2 regions of the Lysinibacillus parviboronicapiens genome follow, and region 2 is predicted to be linked to the other one. Evidence: riboswitches for the same ligand, from Rfam matches in the RefSeq annotation. Region 2 holds a riboswitch; the other holds the start of a gene.

Region 1 (4,220 bases), 1.9 Mb from region 2:
CACCAGCCAGTAACAAACTAAGTAATATAAGCACACCACCTAAAATACCAACAATGCCTCCGGGGACAAAAAACTCCGCAATGACAAGTGCTAATCCAGCAATAAACAACAGTAATGTTTCATAGCCCGCAAAACCTGCCACCATATGACCGAAGAAAAATAACCCTAGAGACGATAATCCCATTATACCCGGAACACCGAAACCTGGCGAATACAGCTCCATGACAAGTCCTAAACTTGCAATCGATAGTAAAATTGGTACTATGATTGGATTTGTAATAAAACGAGCAATTTTTTCTGCAAAAGTCGGTTCAATTGATACAATGTCACTACCCTTTAAATTAGTATCGGCTAGTAGTTCTTGAAAATTCGATACAGTACCTTCGGAATAGCCTACTTCCCGCGCCTCAGATGCCGATAATGTTAATAAATTTTTGCCGCCTGCTCGGAATTCCGGTAAATCAATAGATGAATCCGCCATTGCTAGGGCATATTTAGGATTACGATTAGACGTTTCTGCTGCCGCTTGCATTTGTGCTAGCCATGCACTATGAGCCTTATAATCTGCCGCATTTCCTGCTGAGTCAATGACCGCCGCTGCTCCAATTGTTCCATTTGGCACCATATAGATTTCATCTGCATGCAAGGCTAAAAAAGCACCTGCTGAATGCGCATCTTTATTAATGTAAGCAATCGTGCGAATCGATGTGGCATCCATAAGCATGGCGATGTCACTTGCTGCATTGACGAATCCACCAGGCGTATGTATGTCTAGTATAATTGCTTCCGCATAATTATCCTCTGCCTCTTTAAATGCTCGTTCTAAAAATGCGTGAAGTCCTCGTTCGACTTCATCATGAATAGGCACATGGTATACCTTGCTACTCGCAAAAGCAGATGTCAATGGAAACGCTAACAAAAAAGTCATCCATATGACCATCAAATAGCTAAGGATCCTCCTTTTTCGCATCTTTTTCCCTCCCTTCTAACATGCTTCTCTTCTTATATACGAATGACCTTGTAAAAAGTTTCACAATTCCTTTCATTTTATTATACAGTGAAACTTTACTCTGTGGGGTGTTTTCCAATTCCTTTCGATATCCAAAATACTTCCGCAATGAACCATAAGCGCTACGGCGATTCATTACCTTTTAAAGGTTTTTCATTCAAAGTCTTAGCAAACGCTCGAATATGATACATAAAAAGCCGAATGAAATCAAAGATGACTTCATTCGGCTTCAGCAATATGTACCGCAAAATAGAGCAACATGTAAAATACCTGAAATTAACCATAAGTATGATTAATTTCAGGTATATCATTGTCTGCTCAGTGAACCATAAAATTGCGTGTTATGAACGTAGGGATTTTTAATGGGAAATTAAATTACCACTTACGTTTACGTGCAGCTTCTGATTTCTTTTTACGTTTTACGCTAGGTTTTTCGTAGAACTCGCGCTTTCTAACTTCTTGAATTGTACCACTTTTTGATACAGTACGTTTGAAGCGGCGAAGAGCATCTTCAAGCGATTCGTTTTTGCGAACGACAGTTTTTGACATCTCTCTTTCCCTCCCTCCGAACACACGTCAATACACAAATAGGCAAATAACCAACTGTTGTGTACTAAAGAATTATATCGTATTGTCTAATAATGGTCAATAGAAAGAATTCGAATTATTTTCGAGAATTTATAGTTAGCATTTGGACAACAATAAATACATATGCTTTACCTAAAAATAAGGGGTTTACAAAAAATAGAAAATGGGCGTAGAATAATCTCATTCAATTTCATATCTGCCTAATCTCAGTATTGGGAACGGAGGAACCAATTTTTTGGGGTTAATTCTGCAAATTGTAGAAGGGATGAGAAACTCTTTCGCCATCCTACCCGTCAGCTAACTTCGTCGGCTAAAGCGAAGGAGGTCATGAAGACCACCAGTATTTAGATTGCTTATTTGTGACGCCTAAATTATCCAGCACTCTAACATACATAGACAATGGTCTTTTTCTTATGCCTATAAACAAATAAATAATATTAAGTTTACAGATTATAGAGTGGATATCTGTGTTTTACTGTCCATTCATGAGGAGATCATCATGAAAAAAATTAAAGATTTTCTTAATCCGCCGAAAGTTCTTGTGCTAGGCTTTGCAACGATTATTATTATCGGGGCACTCTTACTAATGCTTCCTATAGCTACTGAAGACGGAAAAGGTCTGTCATTTTTAAATGCTTTGTTCACAGCTACCTCTGCAACATGTGTAACGGGTCTAATCGTTGTAGACACCGGTGACACTTTTTCTACGTTTGGTGAGTTAGTTATTTTAGCCCTTATTCAAATAGGTGGCTTAGGGTTTATGACATTTGCAACATTTTTATTTTTACTATTAGGAAAAAAGATTTCATTAAAAGAAAGACTACTGTTAAAAGAGGCGTTTAATAACATCTCAATAGCTGGACTTGTAAAATTGGTTAAGAGAATAATTATTTTCACTGTTGTTATTGAAGTAATGGGTGGGATTATTTTATCCATTCGCTTTTCATTTGATATGGAATTAGCTACAGCTATTTATTTCGGCTTCTTCCACTCAATATCCAACTTTAATAATGCTGGCTTTGATTTAATGGGAGGTTTTCAAGGTCTGACTGCTTATGTTGATGACCCGTTTGTCGTTTTGACTATTTGTGCCCTTATTACCATTGGTGGGTTAGGCTTTATCGTTATGAATGAATTGTATGAATATCGCGATACGCGACGTTTATCAGTGCATTCGAAGATTGTTTTGTTTACGACGACTGTTTTAACCGTAGGAGCTACACTGTTAATCTTCTTGTTCGAATACGATAATAACAAGACAATTGGTCCTTTATCTGAATGGGGGAAAATATTAGGTTCGTTTTACCAGGCAGTTACGCCAAGAACGGCTGGATCAAATACTCTTTCTATCGGTGATTTAACTCATTCCACGTTATTTTTAATAATTTTGCTCATGTTTATCGGAGGAGGTTCTGGTTCTACGGCAGGGGGAATTAAAATTACAACCTTTGCTGTTTTAGTTGCCACGCTCTGGTCACAAATTAGAGGAAAAGAAGATGTGGTCTTATTTAGACGTAGAATTGTAGTTGAAACGATTCTAAAAGCACTGACTGTAACCATGTGTGGGATGATGATTGTTGTACTTGTCACCATAATACTCAGTATTACAGAACAAGGTCACAACTTTATCCTGTATTTATTTGAAGCAACTTCAGCATTCGGTACAGTTGGACTTTCTATGGGGTTAACTCCTGAACTAACTCCATTTGGTCGAATACTCATCATATTTACCATGTTTGCAGGTAGATTAGGGCCATTAACCATTGCTTTCGCTATTACAAAACGGAGAAAATCACAAGCTTATCGACATCCAAAAGGAAATATCATGATTGGTTAATTACATGCAAGGAGCTGACTATTATGACCATAAAACAATATGCTGTAATCGGTTTAGGAAGATTTGGAACAAGTGTAGCACGGAGATTACACGAAGCAGGACAGGAAGTTCTAGGTATTGATGTGAATGAAGAAAGGGTCGAGGATGCTGAATTCTTTGTGACACATGCAGTCGTAGCTGATACCACTGAAGAAAAGGCATTAACCTCCATAGGAATTACAAATTTTGATTGTGTCATCGTCGCTATTGGTAACGATATGCAATCTAGTATATTGACCGTTTCATTACTCAAAGAACTTGGTATTAAAAAAGTAATTGCAAAAGCTCTAGGAAAAAGACACGGGCAAGTGTTAGACAAAGTCGGAGCTGACTGGATTATTTACCCAGAGAGAGATATGGGTGAACGGGTGGCTAATCAGCTCCTCTCTCCCAATATGTTAAATTATATTGAATTGTCTAAGGAATATAGTGTAGAAGAAATTATGATTCCTTCTAAGATGGCTGGAAAAAACTTACGTGATTTGGACATTCGGGCTAAATACAATGTTAGTGCCATCGCCATCGTGCGAAAAGGAACAATCATCATTTCTCCATCTCCTGAACAAATTATCGAAGAGGAAGATTTATTAGTGATGATTGGACATAAGTCTGATCTCGCTTTATTTGCAAATATAGAATAAAAAGCACACATTATCTATTAAAATTGACTGCATCATTCTTTGCATAAAAAAGGGGTAGTTCATCACGAACTACCCCTTTCTTCTATATGCACATAATACTAATAAT
Region 2 (4,220 bases):
GGACAAGTGGAGCATATTAAGAAAAGAGGAGAGAACTACGAAATAGTTTTTTTCCGAGGTGGTGCTACCTATGCTATTGAGTTGAATCAGCATACACAACAGGTAAGTAATTTAAAAATTAAAAAGCCCGCTAATAAACTGCTCACAGAGCAAGAAATTCGGCCAAGAGCATTAGCCCATACTCCTGGTGTGATAGACAGTGTAACCTTAACTGACACTACCTATATGGTGCAAATTAAGAAAGAAGATATGGTGAAAAAGCTTACGCTTGATGCTTATACTGGAAAGGTATTAACAGAGGTAGAGGTGCAGCAGGCGACAGAGCCTGATGAAGGAACAAGTGTAATTTCCAAGCAGCAGGCGATTCAAATTGCCTTACAGCAGCTAAATGGCGAAGTTGATTCGGTTGATTATGAGAAAACAGAAGATGGCGGTTATTACTTAGTGGAAATCGAAACCGACAAGGATGAGGCTGTTTTTCAAATACATGCAGTTTCTGGTAAAGTGTTGTCAGTTACTTGGGACAACGATCATTAAAGAGCTGATATAAAGAAAAAGGTCTTCTCATGAAATTCTAATCTTTCTCTTATTGTCCTATCATCTTTACTTGATAAGCTAAGGATAGATAAAACAAAGGAGAGATGGATATGAAAAAGATCGTTATAATTCCGGCAATAGTTGGTGTCCTTGGCATTGGTGCGGTAATTGGCTCGACATCTTTATTAACAGGGAATGCACAAGAGAAAAAGATTCTAACAATGCAAGAAATTGAGAAAAAGGCATTATCAGTAGTAAATGGTACGGTGTCAGACATCGAATTCGAAAAGAATCGTTACAATTCTGTATACGAAGTAGAGGTTCGCACTGAAACGGAAGAATATGACTTGAAATTCGATGCCGTTACAGGAAAGTTGTTGAAGCAAAAGAAAGAACGATTAGACAATGATGATTTAGATGACGATATGGGGGGAAATCTCCAAGCTACGACTAACACTACAGCAACTACAATAACAAAAGAGCAGGCAATAGAAAAAGCTTTAACGAAGGCAAAGGGTACAGTGACAAAAATCAAGATGGATGATGGCGTTTATGAAATTGAAATCGTAGACGGACAGCTTGAATATGAAATAGACATCAATGCTTTGACAGGCGAAATTGTGAGTTTTGAACAAGATATTGAAGATTAAAATCGGACAGCTACCTTAAAAGTGAGTGTATACTTTTAAGGTAGTTTTTTACGTTAAGAAGGGGATGGAAATCGTTCAGCCCTCTTTGTTGGCTAAGGTACTGATAAGCTATCTTAAAAAAATATACAATACCTATACTTTTCACCTTTACTTTTTCAATTGACAAGCGTAATATGACATCATTATAAAAGTTTCAAATTTCTAAATCGCTGAAGCAAATAGACGCGGGGGAACCAATTTCGTGGATTGTATAGGCAATCCTTGGGGTGAATCTCTTTATTACTGAAGAGTAGGGCTACTCATGGCCCGAATCCGACAGCTAACCCCGTAAGCGTTAAGAGCAGAAAAATTGAAGCTTGCAGACGAAAAAACGTCTACAAGTCGTATTTAGTGATGACTTGTAGACGTTTTTTATCTTCATTCAGCTATCGTGTTGTAGTATTGAAGCGGTAGCAAGCCTGTCTAAGCGAATATTGATTTAGAAACGAGAAACACACTCTATGAAACTAGAAGGTGTTTAGTATGGGATCTTCATTCAAACGTTATGTTATCGGAAAACCTTTAAAATCCGATGCACTCGGGGAACAAAAGCTTAGTAAAACAAAGGCGCTTGCTATCTTATCATCGGATGCGTTGTCATCTGTTGCGTACGGACCAGAGCAAATTTTATTAGTGCTCATGACAGTAAGTACGGTTGCATTTTGGTATTCTTTACCGATAGCATTCGGAGTAGCAGTGCTGCTCGTGGCACTCATCTTATCGTATCGTCAGGTTATTTTTGCCTATCCACATGGTGGTGGGGCATATGTCGTCTCTCGTGAAAATTTAGGTGTCAATGCAGGTCTTGTAGCAGGTGGTTCACTACTCGTGGATTATATATTAACAGTTGCTGTTAGTGTTTCTGCGGGAACGGATGCTATTACTTCGGCCTTCCCAAGCTTACATGCATATAACGTAGTCATTGCTGTGTTTTTTGTTATTTGTTTAACGCTTTTAAATCTACGAGGTGTTACAGAATCTGCATCCATTTTAGCTTACCCTGTATACCTATTTGTAGCAGTAATGCTGCTATTAATTGCAGTAGGGATTTATAATGTAGCAACAGGGCAAGTACCCGCAGATCTCCATCCAAAAATAGGTACACCAGTTGCGGGGATTAGCCTGTTTCTATTATTAAAGGCATTTGCTTCAGGTAGTTCTGCTCTGACAGGTGTAGAAGCAATTTCTAATGCCATACCAAATTTTAAAAATCCTGCTCCCACAAATGCAGCTAAAACTTTACTAGCAATGGGAGGCATTTTAGCGGTGCTATTTATTGGTATCGTGAGTCTAGCCTATTTCTATGGAGTGGTACCAAATGAACAGGCAACAGTGGTATCACAAATTGCAGAGGCGAGTGTTGGGCGCAATATGTTTTACTATATTGTGCAAGGAACAACTGCAATGATATTGGTGCTTGCTGCCAATACAGGTTATTCAGCTTTTCCGTTACTTGCGGTAAATTTATCGAAGGACGGCTTTATTCCAAGAATATTTCAAATTCGTGGGGATCGTCTTGGCTATTCGAATGGCATTTTGATGCTTGGGGCAGCAGCAATTGTGCTAATTATTTTGTTTGATGGGACAACAGAGCTTTTAATTCCACTTTATGCAGTGGGTGTTTTTATCCCGTTTACATTAGCCCAGACAGGTATGATTCGAAAATGGTGGCGTGAAAAGCCAAGTGGCTGGATGGCAAAATTTACTGTGAATACGATTGGTGCAGCGATTTCATTTATTGTTGCGATGATGTTTTTTGTGACAAAGTTAGCCCAAGTATGGCCAGTATTTATATTTTTACCAATTATTATTGGGCTGTTTCATCGCATTAAGCTACATTATGATGCAGTGGGAGAACAGCTCAGATTAGATCATGGAGCATTACCGAATGTAGAGGGCAATGTCTTTATTGTGCCAGTAGCGGGCATTACTAAAGTGGTAGAAAACTCATTGCATTATGCGCAGTCGCTAAAGGTAGAGAAAATTATTGCCTTCTATGTGGCATTCGATCAAGCAGATGCAAAAGCATTTGAAGAGAAATGGAAGGCTTGGAAACCAGATGTGCGACTTGTCACTTACTATTCGCAGTATCGTAGTATTACACAACCATTGAAAAAATTTATCGACAAGGTTGAACATCAATATGCGAAAACAGATTATCAAGTTACAGTTGTCATTCCACAATTTTTACCGAAAAAAGGTTGGCATCATATGTTACACAATCAATCGAGTCTATTAATTCGTACATCGCTGTTATTTCACAAAAATGTCGTCATTATGACAGTACCTTTCCATTTATCAAAATAATGACTAGCATGGTCGAAAATAGTCTGATATAATCAGAACATTGATGTGAAACACGAACGTTCACTGTCAAAAAGTGCAGGAATACCAGTTAATTCCGAAAATTTAAAATAATCCTATTATTAATATTCATATTGAATGTACAAAAGTGGATGTTTATAATAAGGACATTCTAACAGCTTAATACCATTTCACTCATATAATAGCGAGAATAGGGCTCGCGAGTTTCTACCGATTTACCGTAAATGAATCGACTATGGGTAGCAATGTTTTAGAAGACCTCCTACAAGTTGGTGAGCCGTTTTTCTAATTGTGTCGACGTTTTTGCGCTGAACGCTTTGCTCCACTCGTAGATGATTGGAATCAAAGTATTCAGCGTTTTTTCTATTATCAATAAGAAAGAAGGATTTAAGGAAATGAAGTTATTACATGACAAAATCATGCAAGAAGGTAAAGTTTTATCTTCATCTGTATTAAAAGTAGATTCGTTTTTAAATCATCAAATTGATCCACAGCTTATGAAGGAAATTGGACATGAGTTTGCAAATCGCTTCTCTGACCAAATTATTACGAAAGTACTGACGATCGAATCTTCAGGTATTGCACCTTCAGTCATGCTTGGGCTGGAAATCGGAGCTCCAGTTGTATTTGCTCGTAAACGGAAATCTCTAACACTATCAGATAATCTTT

Evidence for each region. Region 2 has a riboswitch for cyclic di-AMP ahead of C9J31_RS01580 (APC family permease). Riboswitches for the same ligand answer to the same signal wherever they lie in the genome.
Region 1: another riboswitch for cyclic di-AMP. It lies ahead of C9J31_RS15420 (TrkH family potassium uptake protein); the one in region 2 lies ahead of C9J31_RS01580 (APC family permease).

What each region holds. Positions count from the first base shown of each region.
Region 1 covers NZ_CP073713.1:3,198,863-3,203,082, forward strand. The annotation lists gene C9J31_RS15410 (NfeD family protein) at 1-970, opposite strand, end outside; gene rpsU (30S ribosomal protein S21) at 1,385-1,558, opposite strand; cyclic di-AMP (ydaO/yuaA leader) riboswitch at 1,785-1,924, shown strand; gene C9J31_RS15420 (TrkH family potassium uptake protein) at 2,097-3,434, shown strand; gene C9J31_RS15425 (potassium channel family protein) at 3,458-4,114, shown strand.
Region 2 covers NZ_CP073713.1:291,976-296,195, forward strand. The annotation lists gene C9J31_RS01570 (PepSY domain-containing protein) at 1-537, shown strand, start outside; gene C9J31_RS01575 (PepSY domain-containing protein) at 648-1,187, shown strand; cyclic di-AMP (ydaO/yuaA leader) riboswitch at 1,385-1,535, shown strand; gene C9J31_RS01580 (APC family permease) at 1,710-3,533, shown strand; purine riboswitch at 3,706-3,807, shown strand; gene C9J31_RS01585 (xanthine phosphoribosyltransferase) at 3,947-4,220, shown strand, end outside.